3 regions of the Blautia sp. CGZ-1-C1 genome follow, and region 2 is predicted to be linked to each of the others. Evidence: predicted binding sites of a transcription regulator. Region 2 holds the regulator's gene; each other region holds the start of a gene.
What was found. Region 2 encodes Rex, which represses fermentation and respiration genes when NADH is low (regulators of the CRP and FNR family bind a similar motif). Its sites were predicted from a motif close to ATTGTTAANTANTTAACAAT; they were not measured.

Region 1 (13,272 bases), on a different contig from region 2:
CTGAGACTTCAGGACCGGTTTGTATATCTGCCGGAAATGCCTTACCGCAAGGTGGATCTGGATCAGGCAATGCGCAATGTGTTAAGCCAGGAGAAATTTGCAGCAGACGGTGGCCAGGGAGATGTGGAAGGATGGCTGAACACGATCACAGTTGAAAATGTACATCCGAATACGACCGTTGCAATACGTATGAAAGGAATCTCAGGGGAAACAGGTTCTTTGAAGCTGTATGCATATGGTACAGATGGTACCTTGAAGGAAGTTCCGACAGAAAAATGGCATATCCAGACAGAAGATGGTGAAACACCGGATACGCTGACAGAAGATGTACTGTATGAGGTACACATGACTGTGGAAGATGGCGGCGATTTTGACCTCAGTGAAACGGAAAAAGAAATTAAGATGTCCGCTGTTCTGGGTGCCTGATCAGATTTGAATAACTGCGCGTCGCATTCTCGTTACTTTAGTGATGAGTTAGACATTTACACAAAATGCAAAAATGCCACAGGTTATGAGATCCTACTTGGAAACAAATACAAGACCTCCGCAGGAGAGAAATATCCTGTTAAGAAATACGTGAAACGTACAGAAGACAAAAATACCGTAACTGTAACCTTTACAAACGTAAAGAAAGGCACCTGGTATGTGACAGTACGTTCCTGGAATAAGACTTCCAAGGATAAATCCAGAGTTTACAGTCCATACTCCACAATGAAGAAATTTACTGTATGTTTTTTTCGTAACTGAATAGACTAATACTAAAGAAAACAAGAGGTACTGCTAAACAGCGGTGCCTCTTTTCGACATAAGAATGATTACCGGAGTAAGCAGAATGATCATATTATTCAGGAGGGCAGATTTATGTGGGGATTTATAGTGGCATTGATTTCAGGGGCGCTGATGAGTATTCAGGGTGTTTTTAACACGGAGGTGACAAAGCAGACCAGTCTTTGGGTATCAACCGGCTGGGTGCAGCTGTCGGCTTTTGCAGTCTGTGTTTTTGCCTGGCTTTTTACAGGCCGGGAAAGTGTGGCTGCACTCTGGCAGGTGGACAATAAATATACACTCCTTGGTGGTGTGATCGGAGCGTTTATTACAATTACAGTAATCCAGAGCATGGGAGCTCTTGGACCGGCAAAGGCAGCAATGCTGATCGTTATTTCTCAGCTGGCAGTTGCCTATGTAATTGAATTGGCCGGGCTGTTTGGGGTAGATAAAGAACCATTTGAATGGCGCAAAATCCTTGGATTGCTGATCGCGATTTCCGGAATTGTTATATTTAAGTGGCAAAAATAAGAGTTTACTATTGTAAAATCATTAAGATTTCGTTACAATAAGGGTGGCATTATGGACAGGGGGACTCTTACTCTGAGAAATAAGAGGAGGACCCTTATGATAAAAATAAAAAACAGATGTTGTTATGCTGTGATGCTGATATTGTGCGGAACTTTGTTTCTTACAGGACTGACAGGATGTAAGAGCAGAGAGGCACAGTTTCTGATAGATGGATTGCAGGAAGCAAAGGCAGAGGTGGATGCGGAGTCATCAGAAGAGAAAACATCAGGACAGAAGTCGAAGAAAGATACAGATGAGAAGAAAGCTGATACAGAAGACCGACAGAATGATGATGGCAGTTCTGCAGAGTCCCGGAAAAAACAGGCAGAATCAGGTGGTTCAGATGCAGGTAATGGGACGGAGATAAAATCAACTGGGGAAACACAGCCTGAGATGATCTATGTAGATGTGTGCGGAGCAGTTGCAAATCCGGGAGTCTTTCAGCTGGCAGCCGGAAGCCGGGTGTTTCAGGCTATTGAGGCAGCCGGAGGATATCTTCCTGAGGCAGTGCAGAATTGTGTAAACCGTGCAGGAGTTCTGACAGATGGACAGCAGCTTTATATTCTTACACAGGAAGAGATGGAGCAGCAGGGGTTGGATCCGGCAGAGATGGCCGGAGCATCAGATGGACAGATGAACGGAAGTGCCGGGACAGGACAGAACACAGGGATAGCCGCTCAGGCTCAGCAGGATAACAGGATCAACATAAATACAGCAGATGAAACCCAGCTTACCACACTGACAGGAATCGGTGCGACACGTGCGCAGGCGATTATTGCCTACCGGCAGGAGAACGGGCCGTTTGCTGCGATAGAAGAGATTATGAATGTACAGGGTATCAAAGAAGGTACTTTTGCAAAGATAAAAGATGAGATAGTAGTAGGATAAGGAGAACCGAATGAGCAGGAAAGTTTTGGTAGTAGATGATGAGAAGCTGATTGTAAAAGGAATCCGTTTCAGTCTTGAGCAGGATGGTATGGAAGTGGACTGCGCTTACGATGGAGAAGAAGCAGTAGAGAAAGCAAAAGATAAAAAATACGATATTATCCTTCTGGATCTGATGCTGCCAAAGATGGACGGACTGGAAGTGTGTCAGCAGATTCGCGAATTTTCCAACGTACCAATCGTGATGCTGACAGCTAAGGGCGAAGATATGGACAAGATTCTTGGCCTGGAATATGGCGCTGATGATTATATCACCAAGCCATTTAACATCCTGGAGGTGAAAGCGCGTATCAAAGCAATCATGCGACGTGCAGGAAGTGACCATGAGGAGAAGGAAAAAGCCAAGAGTATCGAGGTGGGCGATCTTCGTATGGACTGCGAAGGAAGACGTGTGTTTATCGCAGGCAGAGAGATCAATCTGACAGCGAAGGAATTCGACGTACTGGAACTTCTCGTGTTTAACCCGAATAAAGTTTACAGCCGTGAGAACCTGCTGAATATTGTATGGGGATACGAATATCCGGGTGATGTGCGTACAGTGGATGTACATATCCGCCGCCTCCGCGAGAAGATTGAAACCAATCCGAGTGAGCCGAAATACGTGCACACCAAATGGGGCGTGGGATATTATTTCCAGGCACAATAAGATTTAACCGAATCAAGTAAGTTCCTTTCTTCAATTGCAAATATCCGATTGACAAGGAAAAATTTTAAAGATGAAATTGTAATGCAGTTGTGAAGATTGGAAATAGCTGTAATATAACAGAAAACAAAGAAGCTGATATTTCATAAATCATATGGTTATGAAATATCAGCTTTTTTGTATCAGTATCATTGTATCAGTATCATAGGAAATTACTCAGTAATATTTCTATGATATAAAAATCCTCCAGACAGGATCGAGAATATCTTGTCAACTTGATGTGGTGTTTAGTTTTGTTTTGTCTTATTTAGTGTGTAATTTTATTAATTTGATAAAAATTAAACAAACAAAAGCAACATTTATAGAGAAAAATGATATAAAATTAGAAAATTTCTATAAATCAGGTTGTTAAAATGACGAAAAAGGGTTATAATTATCGTTACAATATGTAAAGAGTGCAATAAAAAGAGAAAAAGAAGGTATAAGGAGGGTGCGAAATGCTAGATCAATCATTTTATCAGAAAGCGGACGAGATTATTGCTTTCTATGGTAAAAAGCCGGCATCACTGATTCCGATCATGCAGGATATTCAGGGCGTGTACAGATATCTGCCGGGAGAACTGCTGACCTATGTGGCTGATCAGATCGGAGTAACAGAAGCGAAAGCATTCAGTGTTGCAACATTCTATGAGAACTTTTCATTCGAGGCAAAAGGTAAATATGTGATCAAGGTCTGTGACGGAACAGCCTGTCATGTAAGAAAATCCATTCCGGTTCTGGAAGAACTGTATAAGAAACTTGGTCTGTCCAAGACAAAAAAGACGACAGACGATATGATGTTTACAGTGGAAACAGTTTCCTGTCTTGGTGCATGCGGACTTGCGCCGACAATGATGGTCAATGATGATGTTCATCCGAGAATGACACCGGAGAAAGCAGATGAGCTGATTGATAAACTGAGAGGGGGCGAACAGGGATGATCCAGAATAAAGAAGCATTGGACCAGGTCAGAGAAGAAGCCATAAAGGTGCTGGATTCTTATGACTGTCGTATTCTCGTCTGTTCAGGTACCGGATGTGTAGCGACCGGTTCCCAGAAGATTTATGAGAAATTCCTGGAGATCGCCAAGGATGCCCCGGGAGTAAGTATTGAATTTGGACCTCATGACAAAGATGCACACGTAGGTGTGAAGAAAACCGGATGTCAGGGTGTCTGTGAACTTGGACCGCTGGTTCGTATCCAGAAGGGTGACGACGTAATCCAGTATACAAAGGTTCAGATCGAAGACTGCCAGGAGATTTTTGAAAAGAGCGTTCAGGGAAATGAGACAATCGAGAGACTGCTTTATCAGAAAGGCGGTAAGGTAAGCCGCGGACCACAGGATATCCCGTTTATCGCAAAACAGACACGAATCGTTCTGAAAAACTGTGGCAAATTTGATGCGGAATCTCTGCAGGAATACATAGCAAGCGGTGGTTTCCAGGCGCTGGAGAAAGCGATGTTTGAGATGGATCCGGATCTGGTTATCGATCAGGTTGATAAATCCGGTATCCGCGGACGTGGAGGCGGTGGCTTCCCGGCTGGTAAGAAATGGATTCAGGTAGCCCGTCAGGCTGATCCTGTTCATTATGTAGTATGTAATGGTGATGAGGGTGACCCGGGAGCATTTATGGATGGCTCCGTAATGGAAGGTGATCCGTATCGTCTGATCGAAGGTATGATGCTTGCAGCTTACGCAGTAAGAGCACAGCATGGATATATTTATGTACGTGCAGAATATCCGCAGTCTGTAGCACGTCTGAAACATGCAATTGCAGTTCTGGAGGAGAACGGACTTCTGGGAGACAATATTCTCGGAACAGGATTCTCTTTCCATATGCATATCAACCGTGGTGCAGGTGCTTTCGTATGTGGTGAAGGCTCTGCCCTTACTGCTTCTATCGAGGGAAGCAGAGGTATGCCTCGTGTAAAACCGCCTCGTACAGTAGAGCAGGGACTTTGGGCGAAACCTACAGTCCTTAATAACGTAGAAACTTATGCAAATATTCCGGAAATCATTCTCAAAGGTGCTGACTGGTACAGAAGTATCGGTACAGAGGGTTCACCTGGAACAAAGACTTTCTCATTGACCGGTTCTATCGAAAATACAGGTCTGATCGAAGTTCCGATGGGAACAACTTTAAGAGAGATTATTTTCGATATCGGTGGAGGACTGAAATCCGGCGCTGCATTCAAGGCTGTTCAGATTGGTGGTCCGTCCGGCGGATGTCTGACAGAAGAACATCTGGATGTACCGCTTGACTTTGACTCTGTCAAGAAATACGGAGCGATCGTTGGTTCCGGTGGTCTGGTAGTTATGGACGAACATACCTGTATGGTAGAGGTTGCACGATTCTTCATGGGCTTTACTCAGAGAGAATCCTGCGGTAAATGCGGACCTTGCCGTATCGGTACGAAACGTATGCTTGAGATTCTTGAGAAGATCGTAGATGGTAAAGGTGAGATGGAAGATCTGGAGAAACTGGAACATCTTGGAAACTTTATCAAAGACCGTTCACTTTGCGGACTTGGTAAGAGTGCACCGCTTCCGGTACTTTCCACTTTAAAGAACTTCCGTGATGAATATGTAGAACATATCGTAGATAAGAAGTGCGCAGCTCATGTATGTAAGGCAATGCGTTCTTATGTGATCGATCCTGAAAAATGTAAAGGATGTACCAAGTGTGCAAGAAACTGCCCGGTTGGTGCTATCACAGGAAATAAGAAAGAGCCTCACAGCATTGATACCTCCAAGTGTATTAAGTGCGGAACATGTCTGGAAAATTGTGTATTCGGTGCAATTTCTGTGAATTAAGGAGGGTGAAAAGATGATTCATTTGACAATAGATGGAATTCCTGCAGAGGTAGAGAAAGGTACGACTATTCTGCAGGCTGCCAGACAGATCGGAGTGGAGATTCCTACACTCTGCTATCTGGAGAATGTATTGCCGGATGGTTCCTGCCGTTTATGCGTGGTAGAAGTAACAAACAATGGCAGAACCAAATTTGATACGGCATGTACACTTCGCTGTTCAGAAGGAGACGAAGTACAGACAATGTCCGAGAAGGTAGTTGCATATCGTAAAGATACACTTGACCTCCTTCTTTCCGACCATCGTGTACATTGCTTCTCATGCGAGGCAAACGGTGACTGTAAATTACAGGATTACTGTTTTGAATATGGTGTAACTGAGACAAGCTATCCTGGTGAAATGAAGGATATGCCGATTGATGATACAAACAAATTTTTTACCTATGATCCAAGCCTGTGTATTCTCTGCCACCGCTGCGTGAATACCTGTAAAGAAATCGTAGGAAGAGGTGCGATCGATACCATGGATCGTGGTTTCAACTCCGTAATCGGTGCACATTATAAACATAAATGGAATGAAGGTATCTGTGAATCCTGTGGTAACTGTGTTCAGGCCTGTCCGACAGGTGCGTTAACCATGAAGCGCAGAAAGAAATATCGTCCATACCAGATTGACAAGAAGGTTCTGACTACCTGTCCACATTGTGCAACAGGCTGCCAGTATTATCTCCTCATAAAAGACGGAAAGATTGTGGATACAGAGGCTGCAAACGGACCATCCAACAAAGGTCTGCTCTGCGTTAAAGGCCGCAGCGGAAGCTTCGATTTCGTACAGTCTCCGGAGCGTATCAAATATCCGTTAATTAAGAATAAAGAGACAGGTGAATTTGAACGTGCAACATGGGATGAAGCACTTGATCTTGTAGCTTCCAAGTTTATGGAAATCAAGAAGAAATATGGCTCTGATTCCCTTGCAGGTTTTGCATGCTCCAGATCACCCAATGAAGATATTTACATGGTACAGAAGATGGTTCGCTGCTGCTTCGGCACCAACAATACAGACAACTGTGCACGTGTATGTCATTCCGCATCTGTATCAGGTCTTGCAATGACTCTTGGCTCAGGCGCCATGACAAACCCTATCGAAGATATCACAAAGAATGCAGATCTGATCATGCTGGTTGGTTCCAATCCTGAGGAAGCACATCCTGTAGTCGGCATGCAGATCCGTCAGGCCATCAAGAGAGGCTGCAAGCTGATCGTAGTTGACCCTCGTGATATTGGTCTGGCTAAGAAAGCAGATATCCATCTGAAACTGAAACCAGGTACAAATGTTGCTTTTGCAAACGGTATCATGAATGTGATCCTTTCTGAAGGTCTTCAGGATGACAAGTTCATCGCAGAGCGTACAGAAGGTTTCGAAGAATTAAAGGAAATCGTAAAAGATTACACACCTGAGAAGGTAGCTGAGATCTGCCACATTGACGCAGACGATCTTAGAAAAGCAGCGATCATGTATGCAAAAGCTGATCGCGCTCCGATCATCTACTGCCTTGGTGTAACCGAACATTCCACAGGTACAGAGGGCGTTATGTCCATGTCCAATATGGCGATGATGGTTGGCAAGCTTGGACGTGAAGGCTGTGGTGTTAACCCGCTTCGTGGACAGAATAACGTACAGGGTGCCTGCGATATGGGTGCTCAGCCGAATGTATATCCAGGATATCAGAAGGTTACTGATCCTGCAGTTCGTGAGAAATTCGAGAAAGCATGGGGTGTAAAACTTGATCCGAATATCGGAACTCATGCAACTGATGTATTCCCGAAGGCAATCACAGGCGAGATCAAGGGTCTGTATATTTATGGTGAGGACCCGGTAGTTACTGATCCGGATACTACACACATTATCAAAGCATTAAAGAGCCTTGATTTCTTTGTACTTCAGGAACTTTTCATGACAGAGACAGCTCAGTATGCAGATGTTATTCTTCCTGGTGTAAGCTATGCAGAGAAAGAGGGTACATTTACCAATACAGAGCGTCGTGTACAGAGAGTCCGCAAGGCTGTCACAGTGCCTGGCGAGATGAGACTGGATACAGATATCATTATTGATCTGATGAACCGTATGGGATATCCGCAGCCACATCTGACATCTGCACAGATCATGGACGAGATCGCATCTCTGACACCGAGCTTTGCAGGTATCAGCCATGAACGTCTCGATAGTGAAGAAGTTCACGGACAGGGACTTCAGTGGCCATGTACATCCAAGGATCATCCGGGAACCCCGATCATGCATGTGGGTAAATTCTCCCGTGGTCTTGGCTGGTTCTATCCGGCTAAATATGTACCGTCCGCAGAGCTTCCGGATGATGATTATCCGATCATCCTGATGACAGGACGTATCCTGTATCACTACACAACAAGAGCTATGACCGGAAAGACACCTGAGCTTATGGAAATCGAAGGTAAATCATTTATTGAAATGAATATCGTAGATGCAGATAAACTTGGTATCAAAAACGGTGATAAAGTCAGAGTTTCTTCCAGACGAGGATTTATCGAATCTACCGCACGTGTAGGTACTAAGACTTCACCGGGTGAGAGCTGGATGCCATTCCACTTCCCGGATGGAAATGCAAACTGGCTGACGAATGCAGCACTTGACAAATATGCAAGAATACCGGAATATAAGGTATGTGCAGTTAAGATTGAGAAAGCATAAAAATTATATGGGGCTGTCGCTTGGATCTGCTGTCCTGGCGGCAGCTCCATATTCCTTTATATAAAATGAGATGAAATGATTTTTTATTTATTTACCAGAGCTTTTTTAACACGCTCTAAGATTATTACAAGGAGTATGTGGCATGCAGAGATTTCAGTCAATCCTTCAGTTTAAGAAAGTCAGTTGTAAGAACTGCTATAAATGTGTCCGAAACTGCCCGGTCAAGGCGATTCGAGTCCATGATCATCAGGCGAGAATTATCGAGAGCCAGTGTATTTATTGTGAGAAATGTATTCTTGTCTGTCCGCAGGATGCCAAGGAAGAACAGAATATGATCCCGGCGATTCGCAGTGCAATGGAAAATAAAGCGCAGGTTATTGCCTCGCTTCATCCGGCATATCTGGCGCGGTTCGGGGTAACTGGAATCAATAAAATCAGAGAAGCAATGAAGAAACTGGGATTTGCAGATGTGGCAGATGCGGCTGAGGGCGCAAGTTTGATGACGGCGCAGTATCGGGCTCTTTTTCCGGAACAGAAAGAGCTGGGTGTGATGATTTCTTCCGCCTGTCCGGTAATCGTGCAGCTGATAAAGAAACATTATCCACATCTTCTGGGAAATCTGGTGCAGTCTGCTTCTATGATGCAGTTTCATGCCAATTACCTTAAGAAGCAGTATCCGAAAGCAAGAATTGTTTATGTAAGTCCATGCATTTCTGTTATGTCAGAACTGCGGGAGCCTGGCAATGAAGTAGACTATGTGATCACGTTGGAGGAACTGGCAGAATGGCTGAAGAAGGAAGGCATTTCCGTAAAAGAGGAAGAACCGGAACGAAGTGCCTACCGCTCAAGAGAGATTGCCCTTGCAGATGGACTGACGGATCTTCTGGGAACAGTAAAGGGAATCCGTAAGCTTTCTGTAAGTGGAATGGAGCAGTGCAGGGAAGTTCTGAAAGAACTCCATCCGGAGGATTTTGAGAACTGTTTTCTGGAAATGTATGCATGCAGCGGTGGCTGTGTGGCCGGTCCGTCCTTTCAGATGAAAAAAGGACGTTACCTGGCGGATGTTTTTGCGGTTAAAAATGCAGCTTTTGGAAAAAATTTTCACGAAGAAGCGGGAGATTATGAATTACCGGAATTTGAGCTGAGAAGGAATTTCGGTTATTGTCCTGCGCAGGTTCAGGCGGAGGATGAGGTTTCTGAGGAAGAAATCAGAGATGTGCTGGCTGAAATGGGAAAATTTTCTCCAAAGGATGAATTAAACTGCGGTGCCTGCGGGTATAACACCTGCAGGGAGAAAGCAATCGCCATTATCCAGAATAAGGCTGAGGTTGCCATGTGTATTCCGTATATGCGGGCAAGGCAGGAGAGTTATTCTAATAAGGTCTTTAATGCTATGCCAGGACTTCTGGTAACAGTTGATTATAACCTGAAGATTATTCAGATGAATCAGGCTGCAACGAAGTTGTTTAATGTACCGAAAAAAAGGCGGCTGATCGGCAAACCGGTATCAGAGATCATGGACGATTACAGTCTTGCCAGCATTCTGGCTTTTGACCGGAATCTGATGCAGGATGAGATTTATCTGGAAGATCAGAAGTGTTATCTGGATCGTGTAATGACCAATGATAAAGAGAATAAAATGATACTCTGTATTATGAAGGACATCACGAAAGAACGGAAACATAAGGATCAGATTTATCATGCGCAGGTTGAAGCTGCGCGGATGGCGGATAAACTGGTGGAAGAACAGCTAAAGATCGTTCAGCAGATTGCAGGGCTTCTGGGAGAGACTGCGGCGGATACCAAGGTTGCTGTTGAAAAGCTGAAAAATACCATACTTCTGGAGAGTGAAGAACCGAATGAAAAGAAATAGGCATCAGGGACTGAATGTGGAGTTTGACAGACTTTGCATTGATTTTGGTCACGTGAGTCTGAATAAGAAGAAAGAATTCTTATGTGGAGACTGCTATAAAATTGAAGAAAATGATAAAGATCATGTGCTGGTTCTTTCGGATGGTCTGGGCAGCGGGGTGAAGGCAAATATTCTTTCCACGCTGACGGCTACGATGCTCAGTACCATGATCATCAATCAGGTAGAACTGGATGAGGCAGTGCGTGCGGTCGCAAAAACTTTGCCGGTGTGCAGTGTGCGGAATCTGGCATATGCAACCTTTACGGTGCTGAATTTTCAGGGAAAACAGGTCAGTCTTTATCAGTTTGATAATCCGGATGCGATTCTGATCAGAGATGGGAAACTCTTTGATTATCCGGTGGAAACCAGTATGATCGAAGAGAAAGAAATTCATAAGAGCTGTTTTGAGCTGAAAGAAGAGGATATGCTGATCATTATGTCTGACGGTGTGACGAATGCCGGAATGGGAAAGACCACTAATGGAGGCTGGGGCAGAGAAGATGTGATGGCTTTTTGCAGAGCGAAATATCATAAGGGTATGAGTGCGCAGGAGATGGCTGGTTATCTGGCTGAGGCAAGTCTGGATCTGAACCTGAATGAGACAGATGATGATATTACGGCTATCGTGCTTAGAATGCGTCAGAAACAGGTTGTAAACATTATGATCGGACCGCCGAGTAAGGAAGAGCATGATGAACGATATCTGAAATCTTTCTTTGAGGAAGAAGGGTATCATGTGATTTGTGGCGGGACGACTGCCCAGTGTGCTGCCAGATATCTTGGAAAAGAGCTGGTTTCTCTCAGTGATACTGCCTGCGGGGAGGTTCCGGGGTATTATAAGCTGGAAGGAGCAGAACTGGTGACGGAAGGCTTTCTCACAATTGAACATTTGCTGGAATATTGTGAGGAGTGGCTGGACGATAAGCTGGCATTTAATAAGCTGAAACGAAAGAAAGATGCAGCTGCATTGCTGGGAGTTCTGCTTTTCGAGAAGGCTACGGATATTAATTTTTATTTTGGTGGTGCGATTAATAAGAATAATGCAGAGCTGGGAATTACGGAGAAGCGTAAAGAAGAAGCGGCAGAACAGCTTGTGGAATATCTTCGGAATGCGGGGAAGAATGTCAATATTGCATTCTGGGCTATTTAACCGAATCAATAAGCAGTTATTCGGTGTAGAGTCACGTAGCGGAAGCGGATTGCGAATGTCCGATTGACTATTTATACGTTTGGCAAACAGGAAGGATGAGGCAGAAAATGGCGAAAATATTATGTGTGTGTATCAGCAAAGAACGCAAGACCAGTTCGCAGAACATTCATGAATGCGAAGCAGATCTGCAGGGACTTGTTGGCGATGTGCACTATGGAATGGGCGGAAGAAAACAGGTCAGTCTTCTCCCGTATGAAAAGGTAAAAGAATACTTTGACAAGTCAGATGAAACTTTTCGATATGGAAGGTTCGGCGAGAATCTTCTGGTAGAGGGAATTAACTGGGAAACAATTAAAGAAGGAAATAGATTTCATTGCAAAGATGTGCTTCTGGAAGTGGTTCGGATTGGAGCAGGAGGTCCTGCATCCGATGCATATAAAGGCGAGAAAGTCTGCTCACCGATGGAACCATGGTTTGTTTTTTGCCAGATTCTGAAGAAAGGAATCCTAAAAGAAGGAGCGGAAATTAAAAGATAAAAGGAGGATTTAGTGCGTGGAGGGAATCAGTGTAGAACAGGCAACAGAGATGATTCTGCAATATACGCCTGTAATAAATGAGACAGAAGAAATTGAACTGGATAAAACAGGGGGAAGAATTCTGGCACAGGATATGGTGGCAGAGTTTGACAATCCTCCTTTTGATAAATCTCCGGTGGATGGATATGCGTGTAAAGCGGAAGATCTTGCAGGTGCATCACCGGATACTCCGGTGATGCTGAAAGTAATGGAAGAGGTTGATGCGGGACAGTATTCAGAAAGAGAGATACAGAGCGGGCAGGCAGTACGCATTATGACCGGTGCTGCGATTCCGAATGGCTGCAATTGCTGTATTTATCAGGAGAATACCAATTATGGAGAAGATATCGTAGAAGTATATTGCGGGCAGGAAAAATGGGACAATTATTGCTTTGCGGGTGAGGATTTCAAAAAAGGAACGACGCTTCTGAAGAAAGATACGCGTATTGGCTATGTGGAAGCCGCTGTTCTTGCAGGTATGGGCGCGGCGAAAGTGCCGGTGTACCGTCAGCCCAAGATCGTTCTTCTGACTACAGGAGATGAAGTGGTAGAACCGGGAAGTCCTTTGCCGGAAGGAAAGATTTATAACAGCAATATGACCATGCTTTCAGCCAGACTGCGGGAGCTTGGAATCACACCTTTTTATATGGAGGCGGTCAAAGATGATCCGCATATTATGGCAGAGAAACTAAAAGAAGTGGCAGAACAGGCAGATATGATTATTACCACAGGCGGCGTTTCTGTGGGAAAGAAAGATATCATGCACGAATCCCTGAAACTCATTAGCGCAGAGAGAATTTTCTGGAGAGTAAAAATGAAACCGGGAATGCCGACACTGTTTTCGGTTTATCATAAAGCGGTTTCTGATAATGCCGCTACAGATGGCAGTGATTCCGGGAAGGATATTCCAGTTATCAGTCTTTCAGGAAATCCATTTGGTGTTGCAGTTACTGTGGAAATGTTGATTCGACCGGCATTGGAGAAAATGATGCGAAATCCGTCTGTTGGCTTGAAACAGATAGCTGGAATCATGGCTGATGACTTCCCGAAAGGAGTAAAAGGCCGCCGTTTTATCCGCGCACATTGGGAGAATGGGGAATTTCATCTTCCAAACGGACTTCATTCCAATGGCGTAC
Region 2 (6,000 bases):
AGCATTGACGAATGGTCGGATTTCGGCTATTATGATAGTTAATTGATTATCAAAGGTGCTGGACACACAGTGAACAGTAAAATTATCAAAGCCAAAGAGGAGGACTAACATGAAAAAAATTCAGATGCAGACACCACTTGTGGAAATGGATGGAGATGAGATGACCAGAATTCTCTGGAAGATTATTAAAGATGAACTTATTCTCCCATATATTGATTTGAATACTGAGTATTATGATCTTGGCCTGGAATACAGAAATGAAACTGATGACCAGGTAACTGTTGACGCAGCAGAAGCTACCAAGAAATACGGCGTTGCAGTTAAGTGTGCAACGATTACTCCGAATAAGGCGAGAATGGAAGAGTACACCTTTAAAGAAAATGTACAAAAGCCCGAATGGAACGATTCGTGCGATTCTTGATGGAACCGTATTTCGTGCTCCGATTGTTGTAAAGGGTATCGAGCCATGTGTTAAGAACTGGAAGAAACCGATCACGATCGCACGTCATGCATACGGTGATGTGTATAAGAATACAGAGATGTACATTGATGGACCAGGAGATGCTTATCTGGTATTTGAAGGTGCTGACGGACAACAGAGAAAAGAATTGATTCATCACTATGAAGGTCCGGGGGTTCTTCAGGGTATGCACAATCTGGATAATTCTATCACAAGTTTTGCAAGATGTTGCTTTAATTATGCGCTTGATACGAAACAGAATCTGTGGCTTGGCGGCAAGGATACGATTTCCAAGATTTATGACGGACGTTTCAAAGAAATTTTTGCAACGATCTATGAGAATGAATTCAAGGATAAATTCGAGGCAGCAGGCATTGAATACTTCTACAGTCTGATCGATGATATTGTAGCCCGCGTTATGAAAGCGGAAGGTGGATTTATCTGGGCGTGCAAGAACTATGATGGTGATGTTATGAGTGATATGGTTTCTTCTGCGTTTGGTTCGCTGGCTATGATGACATCTGTTCTGGTATCCCCTCAGGGTTATTATGAATATGAGGCTGCTCACGGAACTGTACAGAGACACTATTATCGTCATCTGAAGGGCGAAGAGACCTCCACAAACTCTGTGGCAACAATTTTTGCATGGACTGGTGCACTGAGAAAAAGAGGCGAATTAGACGGCAATAAAGATCTGATGGAATTCGCAGACAAGCTTGAGAAAGCTACTTTGGAGACGATCGAGAGCGGTAAGATGACAAAAGACCTTGCATTGATTACTTCTCTTGAGAATGTAACCGCGCTGAATAGTAAGGAATTTATTCTTGCAATCAGAGAAAAGCTGGATGAGATTTTATAATTTGTAAATGATTATGTCTCAAAACTGATAGATCGTATTTTATAAGATATATAATAAAAATGGGAGGAACCTGCATTATGCAAGTTCTTCCCATTTTTCATATAATCCCTCAAGTTCTTCGGTAATTGCGGCCTTCTCTTTGCTGAGTTTTGCACATTCTGCTACGTTGGTGCAGATATCCGGGAGAACCATGTTTTCGTCGATTTTTTTGTCTCTTGTTTCAAGTTCTTCAATGCGGGCTTCAACTTTTTTCAATTCATTTTCGCGTTTTCTTTTGGCGTGCCTGTTCTTCTTTCTGTTGTTGCCAGGAGAGTTTATTGTCAGATGCCTGTTTGGCTTCTGCGATTGCCTGGGCGGCAGCGGGTGCATATTTTTCAGTCAGTTCTTCTTTCTTTTCCAGATAATAATCATAGTCTCCGATATAATTTACGACTGCCTGGTTAGTCAGATCCAGAATTCTGGTAGCTGTCTGATTGATGAAATATCGATCGTGGGAGACATAGAACACGGTTCCGGTATAGCTGTTTAATGCCTCTTCCAGGATTTCCTTGGATGCGATATCAAGATGGTTGGTAGGCTCATCGAGAATCAGAAAGTTTGCCTCTGAAAGCATCAGCTTGGCGAGAGATACACGGCCTCTTTCTCCACCGGAGAGGGCAGAGATGAGCTTAAATACATCGTCTCCTGTGAACAGGAAAGCAGCGAGCATATTTCGAATCTCTGTTTCTGTAAGAGTAGGATAAGCATCAGAAATTTCTTCAAAGATAGTTTTCTCCATATGCAGTACGTGATGTTCCTGATCGTAATAGCCAATCTGAACTTTAGAACCAAGACTGAATCTGCCGCCGTCTGCATCAATCAGTCCATTGATGATCTTTAACATGGTAGTCTTACCGGTTCCGTTATTACCAATCAGAGCTACACGTTCTCCACGTTTGATCTCAAAAGAGATATCGCTGAACAGTGTCTGCCCTGGGAAAGATTTGGAAAGGTTCTCTACAGTGAGAACGTCGTTTCCGCTGATAAATCTTGGTTCCAGTGAGATTCGCATCTGGTTCTGGATTTCCTGTGGCTTATCGATACGCTGAATCTTATCCAGCATTTTTTCACGGCTCTCCGCGCGCTTAATTGACTTCTCACGGTTAAAGGATTTCAGTTTGGCAATAACAGCCTCCTGATGTTTGATATCACGCTGCTGGTTAAGATAAGCTTTATACTGCGCGTCACGAAGCTGTGCTTTTTTGAGTGCATAGGCGGAGTAATTTCCACTGTACATACGCATAGTGCCGGCTTCAATTTCCACTACCTTAGTGACTACCTTGTCAAGAAAATAACGGTCATGGGATACAATAAATACAGCTCCCGGATAGTTGAGCAGATAAGTTTCCAGCCAGGAAATACTCTCCATATCAAGGTGGTTGGTAGGCTCATCCAGCAGAAGGATATCCGGGCTGGAGAGAAGCAGTTTACCGAGAGCAACACGTGTTTTCTGACCTCCGGAGAGAGTTTCAATCTGGCGTTCGAAATCATCTTCGGTAAAGCCAAGACCTTTTAATACGCCCATGATCTCGCTTTTGTATGCGTATCCGTTTTCCAATTCAAACTGGTGGCTCAGTCTCGTATAAGTATTCATCAGACTGTCCAGAGCATCACCTGTGGTTGTTTTCATCTCCTGTTCCAGAGAACGCAGGCGATTCTCCATATCAATGATGTGCTGCTTGGTAGAAATCAGCTCCTCATAAATCGTGTGGTGTCCATGGATATCCTGGTACTGGGCGAGATATCCGATATTTTTATCTTTGGCAAGGACTACGTTTCCCGAATCAGGTGAGAGCTCGTGCATGATGATACGCAGCAGGGTAGTTTTACCGGCACCATTATTGCCAATCAGAGCTGCTTTTTCACGGTCTTCTATATGGAAACTGGCGTCTTGAAGGATGACTTTTTCGCCAAAAGATTTACAGATATTCTGACATGATAAAATCATAAGAATTCCTCCATTTATAATTTGTCCGCGTACTATTATAATCGAAAAAAGTTGTTTTTGAAAGTATTTTAAATGAATTTATCTATTTCTACAAAGATATTCGTTGCTTAGTAGTGCAATCCCAATTTGTTCCAGACTGCCGGAAATGATAGAAAGTTATAGATAAAAAATAGAAAATACCGTTTTATAAGATAGTTTCTGACGTAAATTGATAAAAAATGCAGAATTAGTTGGTGAAAAAGTACAGAATTAGTTTGACAATAAAATAACATCTGGGTATAATTGACATAGACAAGTTAAGGAGGGAAAATTTGTGGAAGCTAAAGAAATTTCAAAAGCGGTGATTAAACGTCTGCCACGTTATTATCGCTACCTCGGTGAGCTGATGGAGGAGAATGTTGAGCGTATATCTTCCAATGATCTCAGCAAAAAGATGCATGTGACAGCTTCCCAGATTCGTCAGGACTTAAATAATTTCGGCGGTTTTGGTCAGCAGGGTTATGGCTATAATGTACGTTATTTATACACAGAGATCGGCAAGATCCTTGGACTGGATACAGTACATCCGATGATTATTCTTGGTGCCGGTAATCTGGGACAGGCTCTGGCCAATTATGTGGACTTCGAAAAACGTGGTTTTAAACTGGTTGGTATTTTTGATGTAAATCCTGTACTTGAGGGAATTGCGGTGCGCGGAATCGAGATACAGATGTTAAGTGATCTTCCATTGTTTCTGAAGGAGAATGAGGTAGAGATTGCTATTTTGACTCTTCCGAAGAATAAAGCCAAAGAGATGGCGAAGATTTTAATTGATAATGGAATTAAGGCAATCTGGAACTTTGCACACATTGATCTGGATGCTCCGGAGGATGTAATGGTTGAGAATGTACATCTTTCAGAGAGCCTTATGACTCTGTCCTATAACCTGAGTGAATACAGGAAAGAGCACGAAGGCGAGTAGAACATGATGTGGAACACAAGGCTGTGGTCATCTGATCACAGCTTTTCTGAATTTAGCAGGATGATTTGGCTTATTCACAACTATAAAATGAAAGTGGATTTAAAATATCCGTCTGGCCAGAATGGCTGAGAAATTTATTCTGTATAAAATTACGTGGTGGAACAAATTAAATATTTGATGAAATACGGGAACATACGGGGAGGTGAACAGATGAGAGGAGTTGTGACTGCGGCAGAAATGAAGGCGCTGGATGCAAATACGATTGAGAAAGCCGGAATTCCTTCGCTGGTATTAATGGAGCGTGCTGCATTACAGACTGTTACAGAAATCATAAAGCGGGTGAATACGAAGGATAAAGAGAAAATCCTGGTGGTCTGCGGAACCGGGAATAACGGAGGAGACGGACTGGCAATTGCCAGATTACTCCATTTACACGGATTTAAAACGTGGTATTATATTGTTGGAAACGAAGAGAAAATGACAAAAGAAACTTCCAGTCAGCTTCGCACAGCAGAGTATTATCATACTCCACGGGTGCATAACCTGATTCTGAATGAATATACTACTATAGTAGATGCCATTTTTGGAGTTGGACTCAGCAGACCGATAGAGGGAAAATACGGAGAACTTATCAGCGAATTAAATCAGGCATCTGCGTTTAAAGTTGCGGTGGATATTCCTTCCGGGATTGATGCAGACACAGGATTCGAGAAAGGAATCGCTTTCCGGGCCAATCTTACGGTTACATTTGCTTTTCGAAAGAGAGGCCTGTGTTTCTATCCGGGGCGTATGTATGGTGGGGAGATCATTGTGGCGGATATTGGGATTTATTCAATGCCTGATAAGAAAATCCGAATGAATTACCTGGAAGGAGAAGACTTGAAAATGCTTCCGGACAGACTTCCCTATGGGAATAAGGGAACTTTCGGTAAGGTACTTTTGGTTGCAGGTTCTGAAGGAATGTGCGGTGCAGCATATTTAAGTGCTGCAGCTGCACTAAAGTGTTCGGCGGGCATGGTGAAGATCCAGACCGTGGAGGCAAATCGTGTTCCATTACAGACACTTCTGCCGGAGGCAATGATAACCTGTGATTTTGATGAGAGTAAAAATGAGAGAATGCTGGAATGGTGTGATGTGCTGGTGATCGGACCGGGGCTGGGAGCAAGTGCACAGAGCAGAGAGCGTGCTCAGTGGTTTCTGTCAAGAGCTGCTATGTGTGGAAAATCAGTTGTTCTGGATGCAGATGGATTGAATCTTCTGGCACTTCATGAGGACTGGAAGAGGTTTATCGGAGAGAATGTGATCGTCACGCCGCATATTGGCGAGATGAGCCGCCTGTGTGGAAAAAGTATTGGTGATATTCAGGATTGTCTGGTTCAGACAGCATTTGATTATGCAAAGGAAACAAAAGCAGTCTGTGTTTTGAAAGATGCATGTACTGTAGTGTCAGGTGCGTCAGAAGAGAGGTATCTGAATATTTCCGGAAACGCAGGAATGGCAACAGCTGGCAGTGGTGATGTACTAAGCGGCGTGATCGCAGGTGTGCTTTGTATGTATCTGAAAGCAGAAAGGAAGCCATCCATGGCGATGATGGCAGCCCTTGGTGTATATGTTCATGGGCTTGCCGGTGATCTGGCGGCTGAAACAGTAGGCCAGCGGGGTATGACAGCAGGAGACATTATCCGGTTTTTGCCGGAAATATTAAAATAAAGAATAACTGGTCGTAACAACGT
Region 3 (13,272 bases), on a different contig from region 2:
GATACCGGGCCTCTGCCTCGACTTCTGCTGATAATGCATGTCTGTTCTCCGGCCAGTTTCTGTCCTCTTCCGCCCAGTCATTCCAGCAATTTCCGTTATTTGCTTTCTTCAATGCACGGAATACACCATATTCATACACCCATTCCTGTGCTGCAAATTCTTTATATGCAGACTCTTCCTGTCCCTTTTTCTTTGTAAAAACTTCAAAAGCTTCTCTCAGGAACGGCTCTCTGTACTGACGGACAGCTTCGTAATCTACTCTCTTCGCATTCTGTAAAAAAGCTTCAGGTGCTGTCTTCAGCAGCCCATCCTCTGCAAGTTTGTCCAGACTGATATATATTTCATCACCAGCGCAAGAGGAATATGGCTGATATGGAGAATTTCCGTAACCAACTGGGTTAAGTGGAAGAATCTGCCATATTTTAACATGATTCTTTTTTAGTAATTCTATAAAATGAAATGCTGCTTCTCCGAGTTCCCCGGCACCAACACGTGATGGAAGTGCGGAAACTGGCATTAATACTCCGGCTTTTCTCATTGCGTTTTTGCTCCTTCTTTCTTTACAGGATTTTCTGTATATTCTATCATATTTTGAGTACTACGTCAAAAGTGAAAAACCAGGCTTAAAGCATTAGATTTCCTATGCTTTAAACCTAGTATGGCTCACGCTAATTAGCGACCTGCTTCATTTGTATAAATTCCCATCTACTGCGTTGTCGTCAATCGCCGTAGCCACCGCTACGCCTCATTCCTTCGCCTTGTAGATGAAAATTTATCCAGCATGAATCAGATCGTTAATTAGCGTGAGTCATACTAGCTTAATCTTCGCATCCTGTTTACTGAAAATTATTCCCTCTCAGATTCTTTCTTATATTCTCCTGTAATTGCAAATCCATGATCCATCGGTCCGCTGCCTTTTCCAAGGTCAAGCATCGCTGCCAGTGCTCCGGAAATATAATCTTTGGCGCGCTCTACCGATGTATCCAGATCAAAGCCTTTGGCAAGATTTGAGGCAATAGCACTGGAAAGCGTGCAGCCGGTTCCATGGGTATTCGGATTGTTAATACGTTTTCCCTCAAACCAGCGATAGCTGCCATCCCGGTAAAGCAGATCATTGGCATCATTTAGCTTGTGTCCGCCTTTACACAAAACCGCGCAGTGATATGTATCACTGATTTTCTTTGCTGCTGCGATCATATCATCTGCCGTATGAATCTCCATCTCTGCCAGAACTTCCGCTTCCGGAATATTCGGAGTCAGTACACTTGAAATCGGAAGCAGACGCTGTTTCAATATTTCGATTGCCTCATCGCTGATCAGTTTCGCTCCGCTCGTTGCCACCATAACAGGATCGACCACGATATTTCCCGCTTTATATTCCTCCAGTTTGTCTGCAATCTTCCCAATCAGGGTGCTTGAAGATACCATTCCTATCTTTACTGCATCCGGATAAATATCTGTAAAAATATTATCCAGTTCCTCTCCCAGAAATTCCGGTGTCACTTCCATGATTGCAGTTACACCTGTTGTATTCTGTGCCGTCAATGCTGTAATCGCACTCATTGCGTATACACCATTTGCGATCATTGTCTTAATATCCGCCTGAATCCCAGCTCCACCGCTGGAATCACTGCCTGCAATTGTCAATGCTGTTTTCATTCCTCTACCTCTTCTTTTTCTTATTTAACCAGATAAAAACTTCTGCCTTTGCTACGTGGCTCTACACCGAATAACTGCTTCGCAGTTGATTCGGTTAAAAAAGCTTCCGCACAGAAGTTTGGGTTCTGCACGGAAGCTTTTCTTATGAAAACTTTTTTATGGCCTTTTTATGTTCTGATAAGACCTAGTACAGCGCATACTAGTGTACCAACAAGTTGATTTCCTGAACAATCTTACGTCTAAATTTCTTATTTCCGCGTTGTCGTCGGTCGCCGTAGCCACCGCTACGCCTCTCTCCTCCGCCTTGAAATAAGAAAATTTATCCTGCAAGATTGTTTCAAGAATCAACTTGTCGGCACACTAGAATTCCGGTTCAATCAGACCGTAAGTATTTCCTTTACGTTTGTAAACTACATTTACCTGCTCTGTTTCTGCATTGTAGAATACAAAGAAATTATGTCCGAGAAGTTCCATCTGTACGCATGCATCTTCCGGATACATTGGTTTAATTCCAAATTTCTTGGTACGGATGATCTTAACCTCTTCATCTTCTTCGTAGTCCTTGTCCAGATATGCTTTCTGGAAGTTGGCTGCTGCCTGCTGTTTGTCTACGATTTTATTTTTGTACTTGCGAAGCTGACGTTCAATGACTTCCTCTACCAGATCAATTGATACATACATGTCATTGCTTACCTGTTCAGAACGGATGATGTTTCCTTTTACAGGAATCGTTACTTCGATTTTCTGTCTTTCTTTTTCAACACTTAAAGTTACTACAACTTCGGTGTCAGGAGTGAAATACCTTTCCAGTTTACTGAGTTTGTCCTGGACCGCTGTCTTAAGACCTTCTGTAACTGTAATATTTTTTCCGCTGATGATAAATTTCATGCTTCCATCCCCTTTGCTGTTTGATGGGTCTATTATAACACATAATTTTGAATTTTAACACTATTTTATTAAAATTTCACATTTTTTCTGTTTACTTTAAGAATATCCTCAAAGTTCCCACCTTATTATGATAAAACCCACGTAATTTCCTATTTATTTTCATTACAAATATAATAATTATCGCAGGACTTCACGCTCTGATGTGTCGAATTAATTGCAATCTTTTATGGAATTGCTATAAGTTAAAGTTTAATCAATTCTGTAAATGGAATCCTTCCTCCAAAGAGATCCAGTGCGCTGCCTACTGTAACATCAAGTCTGTCTTTTCCGTATTTACGAAGATCCTCAATGTCACTCACAGAGCCGACACCTCCGGCATAGGTAACCGGATTTCCTCTGTATGCCCCAAGCAGAGCTGCCAGTTCAGTCTCTACTCCGCGTGCCTTACCTTCCACGTCTACCGCATGAACCAGAAACTCATCGCAGTAGTTTCCCAGTTCTTCCATAGTTTCTAATGTTACGATGACTTCCGTAAATTTCTGCCAGCGGTCTGTCACAATATAATATTTTCCATCTTTTTTGCGACAGCTAAGATCCAGAACCAGATTCTCTTTTCCCACAGTATCTTTCATTCTGTTTAAATTTTTCCAGGAAATTTTTCCATCTTTAAAGACGTAGGAAGTAACAATCACATGACTTGCCCCGGCATTCAGGTATTCCCCGGCATTATCCGGATTTACGCCCCCTCCGATCTGCAAACCTTTCGGATATGTACGAAGAGCAAGAAGTGCCTGCTCTTTCGTTGCTTCATAATAAGGAGAGTCATGACTGTTTAATAAGATCACATGACCACCCTTTATTCCTGCTTTTTTGTATAAATCTGCATAAAAAGATGCATCCTGTTCAGATACAAAATTCTCACTCGCCTGATCCTGTACATCTGTGAGACTCCCTCCCACAATCTGTTTCACTTTTCCATTATGTATGTCAATACATGGCCGAAATTTCATAGACCTGTTTCCTCCATTGTTATTTTATTGTTACTGAGAACAAAGTTAACAGCAATATTTTATTACTTTACTACGATAATACCATAAACCATTTCTGTTGTCTCGATTTTTTTAGAAATCCTGTCAATCATAATTGAGACTGCCGCATACGATATTGACATATTACACCAGTCTCCTTATGTCAGCAAAAAAATTGCGCGTCTAACTCATCACTGAAGCAATGAGAATATGACGCGCAGTTATTCAACGGATTCAGATAAATTCCATGTTTTAATTGAGCTCCTCTTTCTATCTTCCCTCCGCTGCATTTCCAACAGCATCGCCTACATCTTCAACTGCATCACCAACTCCTTCGCCCAGGTCTCTGACTCCATTCCCAAGTGCTCCGGAAACAGTTCCATCATTATTATCTGTTGCAGTATTATTATCGCCATTTACCGCATCACCTGCCATACCATCCTCTGCTGCTCCATTTCCAGCCAGTCCATCATCCGTCACGGTTCCATTGTCTGTATTATTTGTTGTATTATTTCCGGTTGTATTATTGCCGTCTGTATCGTTTCTGACTGTATTATCTCCAGCTACGTTGCCGTCTGTTGTGTTATTTTTCACACCATTATCTGCATCATCAACCGTATCATCTGTCACATTTTCATCCGTCATATTTTCCTCATTTGTATCTGCCTCATCTGCTGCATTGTTGGTATTTCCACACGCAGTAAACATACATAATGTCACAATAAGTGCCGCACTCACAAGAATCTTCTTTACTTTTTTTCTCATATTCGTCTCCTGTTCCCGGAAAGCAGTCCGCCTGTTCATGCGACGGAAATCCCTCCGCTTTTTGTATTATGATTTTTTATGTTGTATGATGCGAGAGTAAACCTTTTGTTTGTTCTCTGCTGTCATCGTATTTTTAATATGTGCATAAAAACCAATACTATTCTGGAAAATTTTACATTTCGTGTTATGATGCAAATGATATGTCAGCCTGATAAAAATTTCTGTAAACAGGATTCTTTGTCTAAAGAACTTAAACAAGCACTCACTTTGCTACTCCAAATGGTCTTGATGCCGGTTATAATCATTACACAACAGCCTCTGACCTGGCCAAAATTGCCCAGTATGCAATCAAAAAACCGATGTTTAGAACGCTGGCAGGATTCACAGAGACTTTTAACTTATGCATATTATCATTAAGCCAGGCAGATATTCACAATTGAAACAGAAAGCTTACTTGATTTCAGCAAAAAAGGAAGTGCCCGTGTTTTGTACCGGATGCACTTCCTTTTTTATTATTTTATGCTCTTATCATTATTTCGCGCTGATAACATCGCTCATATCATATTTTCCTGCCGGTTTTCCTGCAAGGAATTTGGCAGCTTCAATCGCACCTTTTCCAAATACAGCTTTAGAATATGCCGTATGCTTAAATTCGATCACTTCGTCCGGACCTGCGAAGATTACTTCGTGTTCTCCGACGATTGTTCCGCCACGAACTGCTGAGATACCAATTTCCTTGTCGTCGCGCATCTGGCGTCTCTGACTGCGGTCATAAGTATAATGATACTGGTTATCCATAGCCTCATTGATGCTGTCTGCCAGTGCAAGTGCTGTTCCACTCGGAGCATCCAGTTTCAGACGATGATGTTTCTCAACAACCTCGATATCAAATCCTGCTGTTGCCAGAACCTTTGCAGCGTCCTGAAGCAGTTTCATCAGAGTATTGATTCCGAGAGACATATTTGCAGATTTCAGAACTGCGACATTCCTGGCAGTCTCTTCAACCTTTGCAAGCTGTTCTTCACTTAAACCTGTTGTACATAATACAACCGGAAGGTGACGTTTCTCACAGTAAGCAAGAAGCGCATCTGTTGCTTTTGCAGAAGAAAAATCAATCAGGGCATCTGCCTCTACCTGACATTCTTCCATATTTGTATATACAGGGTAGCTGTTCTTTCCCTGATCTGCTACGTCGATACCTGCTACGATCTCGGCATCCGGATCTTTCTCAACAAGCCCTGAGATTACCTGACCCATATGACCGTTGCAGCCATGCATAATAATCTTTACCATTTGTATTTCCTTTCAAATTTACGCAAGTTTGATTCCAAAGTTCTTCAGTTCTGTAGCAAGTTTCTCTTTGTTTGCTTCTTCCATCTCGGATAATGGCATACGAAGAGGTCCTGCTTCACGTCCCATCAGGTTCAGAGCTGTTTTAACCGGAATTGGGTTTACTTCACTGAACAGTGCGTGAATTAACGGAATTGCTTTTAACTGAATCTCTGCTGCACCCTTTGTATCTCCCTCGAAGAATTTCATGACCATATCATGTGTTTCCTTAGGAGCAACATTGGAAAGTACGGAAATTACACCAAGTCCGCCTAGTGAAAGAATCGGAAGTACCTGGTCATCATTTCCGGAATACAGTTCAATGCATCCGTCTGCCATAGCCATCATAGTTGCGATCTGGGAAAGATCTCCGCTTGCTGCCTTAATACCAACGATATTCTTAACATTCTTAGCCAGTGCTACTGCTGTTGCAGGCTGGATATTACATCCTGTACGGCTTGGAACATTATACATAATGATAGGAGTTTCCGGAACCGCCTCTGCGATTGCTGTATAATGAGCGATCAGACCTTTCTGAGTTGCTTTGTTATAATAAGGAGTTACTACCAGAAGTGCATCTGCACCGTAAGAAGCAGCTTCTTTTGACATCATGATCGCGGTATCTGTACAGTTGGAACCTGTACCTGCGATAACCGGGACACGTTTATTTACTTTGTCGATTGCGAACTTAATTGTCTTAAGATGCTCTCCGTGTGTCATTGTAGATGATTCTCCTGTTGTTCCGCAAATGATGATCGCATCCGTACTGTTTGCGATCTGATACTCCAGGAGTTCCTCCAGTTTATCATAGTTGACCTTACCATCCTCATACATAGGGGTTACGATCGCAACACCTGCACCTTTAAAAATTGCCATTTGCTCTCCTCCTTTATTCTTCTGTAGATTCTATACAGACTGTCATTCCAGACAGCCTAACAGATTTCTGTTGTCAGTGTAGTTATGCTGTCTGCATATTTACGCAGGCTATCCGGTAACGTCCGTCCAGTAATCAGGATATGCATACTCTCATCTTTCATCTTGAGAATATCACCGATTGCCTCTTCGGTGGTGATTCCATAATCAAGAAGTCCTAGAATCTCATCCAGAAGCAGGAAATCACACTCCTGAGTTGCAATAACTTTTCGTGCAAAGTTTAAAGCATTAAGAATATTTGTCTTCTCTTCTGCTTTCTCCTCCTCATTCAATTCCTCATAACACTCATCATGCTTTTCGAAACGGAATATCTTGATATCCAGATTATCCAGTTCTTCCAGAAAGTCCAGTTCTCTGCGCTCTCTTCCCTTCAGAAACTGAATAATAATGACGCTTTTACCCTGGGCAGAAGCTCTCAGACACTGACCAATGGCCAGAGTTGTCTTTCCCTTTCCTCCGCCACAGTAAACCTCTGTAAATTCTTTTTCCATAACAAACAATTCCTCTTATCGTTATTGAAATTGTAGCTTATTAACTATTCGGCTATCTGCTATCCGCAAAGATACAGAACAGTTATCTTTCTTTTTTGTGTCATTATAGACATAAATAAACATGGTTACACTGTAACCTGTTTTTATCTGAATACGCTTATATTACCGCAGTTTATGAAGAATTGCAAGTAATTAATGCGGACATTCCTTTTCACGTTACTGTCCACTCCGTGCCCAGTAACACGCTTTGCAGAATAATAGCTTGTGAGCCATAACTTCTTAATAACGTGTAAAAGGCCTACTCCATATATTCCAGCTTACTTACAGAAACTTCATACGCAACTCTCTTCTCTGTTTCATTCTCCCCGATCCGCTTCATATATTCCCTGCTCTGAATGCGGCCCCAGATCAGGACATGGCCACCTACTTCAAAGGCTGATGCATAGCGGGCATTTCTTCCCCAGCAGATACATGGTATGTAGTCTGATTTTCCATAAGGACGGTTTACTGCCAGAAGTACATCTGCGATTTCTCTTCCAAGCGGAGTCTTTCTGTATACCGGCGGTTTACAGATAAATCCATCCAGAAAAATCTGGTTTACAGGAACCGTGTCATCCTCTTCTTCCACAAATTTCAGTTCTCTGGTAAACACAGAAAGCACCAGTCGGTTATGTTTTTCTTCGTGCCGGTTATAAGAGCGGAACTGTCCATGAATCTCTACATATTCTCCTATGTAGTCCTGTGTTACGTCCACCAGACGTTCAGAAACCATAACCGGAATTCTGTCTTCCGAATCACTTAGTCTCTTAACCAGCAGTTCTGTCATATAGAAGCCTTCCCCGAAGACCTGATGACTGAACGTAAATCCTGCTGCAATTTTTCCCATCATAGATACCTGATTGTTTTCAATAATTTTATCTGCCATAATGTGGTTCTCCTTCCTCGTAGAGCACTCCCGGTGAAATTTTTTTGTTACTGATACGCAATAGACAGTAAACATTTCCCGATGCTCTAGTGTACCTTGTATTGTTCTTTATATAGTTATGTACAGGCTTTCAGATTTAGAACCGGAATTTATAAAAATAAAAAAATTTATTTCAACACCTTGTAATCTGGCGAAAATGTGGTAAACTGAAACTTCGGGTAACTTATTAAAGAAAAAACACATATATAATAGGAAGAATAAAGTTACTGTTCACTCCGTTCTCAGTAACACGCTTCGCGATGCACAGGATTTATGCTAATCGCATAAATCCGCGCCGTATGTCTCGGGATTTTGGCATATTCATGCCAAAACACCTCGCGGAATAGTAGCGTGTGAACAGTAACCGAATAAATCATTAATTTAATTCATATTCAAATAGGAAAGGAAATCATTTTATGAGAACAAAACGTGAAGATGTCCGTAACGTAGCCATTATCGCACACGTTGACCATGGTAAAACTACTCTGGTTGACCAGCTTCTGAAACAGAGCGGTGTATTCCGTGAGAATCAGGAAGTTCAGGAACGTGTCATGGACTCCAATGATATCGAGCGTGAACGTGGTATCACTATTTTATCCAAGAACACAGCTGTTCATTACAAAAATACAAAAATCAACATCATTGACACACCAGGACATGCTGATTTCGGCGGCGAGGTAGAACGTGTACTTAAGATGGTAGACGGTGTTATTCTTCTCGTTGATGCTTTCGAAGGTGCTATGCCTCAGACAAAATTCGTTCTTAAGAAAGCACTGGAACTTGACCTTCATGTAATCGTATGTATCAACAAGATCGACCGTCCGGAAGCCCGTCCGGATGAAGTTGTAGATGAGGTTCTGGAACTTCTTATGGATCTTGGTGCTTCTGATGAACAGCTTGACTGTCCGTTCCTGTATGCTTCTGCCAAAGCAGGACATGCTGTGATCGACTTAAACGACACGCCTAAGGATATGGCTCCGTTATTTGAAGCAATCCTGAAATATATCCCGGCTCCGGAAGGAGATCCGGAGGCAGATACTCAGGTTCTGATCAGCACGATTGATTACAACGAATACGTTGGACGTATCGGTGTTGGTAAAGTTGAAAACGGTACAATCGCTGTTAACCAGGAACTGACTCTGTTAAACCATCATGATCTGGACAAACGTAAGAAAGTTAAGATCAGCAAGCTCTACGAGTTTGACGGTCTGAACAAAGTTGAAGTAAAAGAGGCCACTATCGGTGCTATCGTTGCTATTTCCGGTATCGCAGATATCCATATCGGTGATACTCTCTGCGCAGGGGATAATCCGGAAGCTATTCCTTTCCAGAAGATTTCCGAGCCTACTATTGCCATGAACTTCATCGTAAATGACAGTCCGCTGGCCGGTCAGGAAGGTAAATACATTACCTCCCGTCATCTGCGTGACCGTCTCTACCGTGAGCTCAACACAGATGTCAGCCTTCGTGTAGAAGACACTGAAACAACAGAAGCCTTTAAAGTTTCCGGACGTGGAGAACTTCATCTGTCTGTCCTGATTGAAAACATGAGACGTGAAGGTTATGAATTCGCAGTAAGTAAACCGGAAGTTCTGTATAAAACAGACGAACGTGGCAAGAAGCTTGAGCCTATGGAAATTGCTTATGTAGATGTTCCAGAAGAATTTTCCGGTACTGTAATCCAGAAGCTGAGCGAACGTAAAGGTGAACTGCAGGGTATGAGTACTGCCAGCGACGGCACTGTACGTCTGGAATTCCACATCCCTTCCCGTGGACTGATCGGATTCCGTGGTGAGTTCCTTACTTCCACAAAGGGTACTGGTATCATTAATACTATGTTTGACGGCTATGCACCTTATAAGGGAGATTTCCAGTACAGAAAACAGGGATCTCTGATCGCATTTGAGGCTGGTGAGGCTGTTACTTATGGCCTGTTCGCAGCTCAGGAGCGTGGTACTCTGTTTATCGGACCTGGTGCTAAGGTTTACAGTGGTATGGTTATCGGTCAGAATGGTAAGGCTGAGGATATTGAGTTGAATGTATGCAAGACTAAACATCTGACTAATACACGTTCTTCTTCTGCTGATGATGCGCTGAAATTAACTCCGCCCAGAGTTCTGAGTCTGGAACAGGCGATCGACTTTATCGATCAGGATGAACTGCTGGAGGTTACACCGGTATCTCTCCGTATCCGTAAGAGACTTCTGGATTCCAGAGAACGTAAGAGAGCAGCTTTCAGAAAAGCCTGAAACAAATAGAAACTTAAGAAAAACTAAGCCCCGCAGATTTTGCGGGGCTTAGTTTTTCTTAATCATTACTGTTCACTCCGTTCACAGTAACTCTTAATCTCCTGCAAACATAGTCAATCGGATATTCGCAATCCGCTTTCGCTACTTGCTCATAACCGAATAACTGCTTCGCAGTTTATCAGGAGGGGCTTGTACCCCTCCTGATACAAGTAAGTCCCCAACCACTGCTTATTGCTCTTCGCAACCTCCGCAGGGGGCTTACTTGATTCGGTTAAAAACATAAATCCTTCTACAAATTATATTGTTATATTTTCACGAAATTTTGAGTTAGTATTCGTTAACTTTTTGTATGTTTTGTGATTGACAAATGATTAACAAAGTCATATAATAGCATCATCGAGGTTGTTAATTTATTAACGTTATTTTTTTAACTTTCTCTCAGTTGCCAACAGAAAATATATTGTTAAATTTTTCTTATATATTCTGACAATTGATATTTTATTCACATTATTTACGTGATTATTCACAATTTTCACCATAATATTTCGCTACGCTTATATTAATATTACTGTTGACCGAATAATCAGTTTATTTGTATAATAAAACCATAACAGGTCACGGTAAATACTTTTAACGAAAACACAAACAGGAGGATTCCCATATGGCAAAAAAAGAGAACACTATCCCAACCATCATCGACACCCCTGAAGCCCTTACCGCAAAGATTGCAGCCATGAAAGAGGCACAGAAGATTTTCGCAGCATTTACCCAGGAGCAGGTAGATAAGATTTTTAAAGCTGCCGCTACTGCTGCTGACAAAGCACGTATCCCGCTTGCTAAAGATGCTGTTGAAGAAACAGGAATGGGTATTGTAGAAGATAAGGTTATCAAGAACCATTACGCAGCCGAGTATGTATACAACGCATATAAGAATACCAGAACCTGCGGTGTGATTGAAGAAGACACTGCTTACGGTATTAAGAAAATAGCTGAACCGATCGGTCTGATCGCTGCAGTTATTCCTACAACTAACCCGACATCTACTGCAATCTTCAAAACTCTGATCGCGCTGAAAACACGTAATGCAATCATCATCAGTCCGCATCCCCGCGCAAAGAAATGTACCATTGATGCAGCAAAGGTTGTTCTGGAAGCAGCTGTAGAAGCCGGTGCACCGGAGGGAATCATCGGATGGATCGATGTTCCAAGTCTTGATCTGACAAATCAGGTTATGCGCGAAGCAGACATCATCCTTGCTACAGGTGGTCCCGGAATGGTTAAAGCTGCCTATTCTTCCGGAAAACCTGCTTTAGGTGTAGGTCCCGGAAATACTCCTGTTATCATCGATGACAGTGCAGATATCCGTCTGGCAGTTAACTCCATCATCCATTCCAAAACATTTGACAATGGTATGATCTGTGCTTCTGAACAGTCTGTAACTGTTCTTGAAAGCATTTATAAGAAAGTAAAAGAAGAATTCCTTTACAGAGGATGTTACTTCCTGAAACCGGATGAATTAGAGAAAGTAAGAAAAACTATCCTTATCAATGGCGCATTGAATGCAAAGATCGTAGGTCAGAAAGCTGCCACTATCGCTGAGATGGCCGGTGTTGCAGTTCCTCCTGAGACAAAAATCCTGATCGGTGAAGTTGAATCTGTAGACATCAGCGAAGAATTCGCACATGAGAAGCTTTCACCTGTACTTGCCATGTACAAGGCCAAAACCTTTGACGAAGCGATTGCCAAAGCTGAACAGCTTGTAGCTGACGGCGGTTATGGACATACCTCCGCTCTCTACATTGACACAAGAGAGAAGGAAAAGATGGAAAAACATGCAGCAGCCATGAAGACCTGCCGTATCCTCATCAATACTCCATCTTCTCAGGGCGGCATCGGCGACCTTTACAACTTCAAACTTGTTCCGTCCCTGACTCTGGGCTGCGGTTCCTGGGGTGGCAACTCCGTATCTGAGAACGTAGGTGTGAAACATCTTATCAACATCAAGACCGTTGCTGAAAGGAGAGAAAATATGCTCTGGATTAGAACACCGGAAAAAGTTTATTTCAAAAAAGGCTGCCTGCCGGTTGCTCTGGATGAGCTTGGCACTGTTATGCACAAGAAACGCTGCTTTATCGTAACAGACTCTTTCCTTTATAAGAATGGATATACTAAGAAAATCGAAGATAAATTAGATCAGATGGGAATCGTACATACCTGCTTCTATGATGTAGAACCAGATCCATCTCTCGCTTCTGCAAGAGCCGGTGCTGCAGCAATGAGAATGTTCGAGCCTGACTGCATTATCGCAATGGGCGGTGGTTCCGCAATGGATGCCGGCAAGATCATGTGGGTTCTCTATGAAAATCCGGACGCCAACTTTGATGATATGGCTATGGACTTTATGGATATCCGTAAGAGAATCTTCACATTCCCGCATATGGGTAAGAAAGCTTACTTTATAGCTGTTCCGACATCTTCCGGTACAGGTTCCGAGGTAACACCGTTTGCTATCATTACTGATAAGACTACAGGTATCAAATGGCCTCTGGCAGATTATGAATTAATGCCTGATATGGCTATTGTTGATACAGATAATATGATGAGCGCACCTAAGGGACTGACCTGTGCTTCCGGTATCGACGTTATGACTCATGCACTTGAAGCCTATGCTTCCATGATGGCGTCTGATTATACAGATGGTCTTGCATTAAATGCGATTAAACTGGTATTTAACTATCTGCCACGTGCATACAAAGATGGTTCTGATGTAGAAGCAAGACAGCATATGGCAAATGCTTCCTGCATGGCTGGTATGGCTTTCGCAAATGCTTTCCTTGGCGTAAACCACTCTCTTGCTCATAAGCTGGGAGCTTTCCATCACATTCCACATGGTATCGCAAATGCTCTGGTTCTGCTTCATGTTCTGCGCTATAATGCAGCCGAAGTTCCGGCTAAAATGGGTACTT

Region 1: a site for Rex is predicted at 3,251-3,270, ahead of AC058W_RS16430 (complex I 24 kDa subunit family protein). Genes of this name have one in related genera too.
Region 3: a site for Rex is predicted at 10,708-10,727, ahead of adhE (bifunctional acetaldehyde-CoA/alcohol dehydrogenase). Genes of this name have one in related genera too.

Annotation. Positions count from the first base shown of each region.
Region 1 is NZ_JBWLUT010000179.1:16,333-29,604, reverse strand. Features, by position in the region: gene AC058W_RS16455 (hypothetical protein) at 1-426, shown strand, start outside; gene AC058W_RS16450 (hypothetical protein) at 433-747, shown strand; gene AC058W_RS16445 (DMT family transporter) at 862-1,296, shown strand; gene AC058W_RS16440 (ComEA family DNA-binding protein) at 1,393-2,223, shown strand; gene AC058W_RS16435 (response regulator transcription factor) at 2,234-2,926, shown strand; gene AC058W_RS16430 (complex I 24 kDa subunit family protein) at 3,421-3,903, shown strand; gene AC058W_RS16425 (NADH-quinone oxidoreductase subunit NuoF) at 3,900-5,777, shown strand; gene fdhF (formate dehydrogenase subunit alpha) at 5,791-8,499, shown strand; gene AC058W_RS16415 ([Fe-Fe] hydrogenase large subunit C-terminal domain-containing protein) at 8,642-10,372, shown strand; gene AC058W_RS16410 (PP2C family protein-serine/threonine phosphatase) at 10,359-11,561, shown strand; gene AC058W_RS16405 (MOSC domain-containing protein) at 11,669-12,097, shown strand; gene AC058W_RS16400 (molybdopterin molybdotransferase MoeA) at 12,114-13,272, shown strand, end outside.
Region 2 is NZ_JBWLUT010000028.1:267-6,266, reverse strand. Features, by position in the region: partial or broken gene AC058W_RS01605 (NADP-dependent isocitrate dehydrogenase) at 110-1,319, shown strand; partial or broken gene abc-f (ribosomal protection-like ABC-F family protein) at 1,395-3,306, opposite strand; gene AC058W_RS01595 (redox-sensing transcriptional repressor Rex) at 3,620-4,267, shown strand; gene AC058W_RS01590 (NAD(P)H-hydrate dehydratase) at 4,478-5,977, shown strand.
Region 3 is NZ_JBWLUT010000044.1:12,345-25,616, reverse strand. Features, by position in the region: gene malQ (4-alpha-glucanotransferase) at 1-580, opposite strand, end outside; gene thiD (bifunctional hydroxymethylpyrimidine kinase/phosphomethylpyrimidine kinase) at 847-1,659, opposite strand; gene hpf (ribosome hibernation-promoting factor, HPF/YfiA family) at 2,020-2,547, opposite strand; gene hisA (phosphoribosylformimino-5-aminoimidazole carboxamide ribotide isomerase) at 2,790-3,557, opposite strand; gene AC058W_RS02690 (hypothetical protein) at 3,846-4,340, opposite strand; gene dapB (4-hydroxy-tetrahydrodipicolinate reductase) at 4,872-5,633, opposite strand; gene dapA (4-hydroxy-tetrahydrodipicolinate synthase) at 5,652-6,545, opposite strand; gene AC058W_RS02675 (cob(I)yrinic acid a,c-diamide adenosyltransferase) at 6,602-7,093, opposite strand; gene AC058W_RS02670 (single-stranded DNA-binding protein) at 7,392-8,018, opposite strand; gene typA (translational GTPase TypA) at 8,474-10,306, shown strand; gene adhE (bifunctional acetaldehyde-CoA/alcohol dehydrogenase) at 10,968-13,272, shown strand, end outside.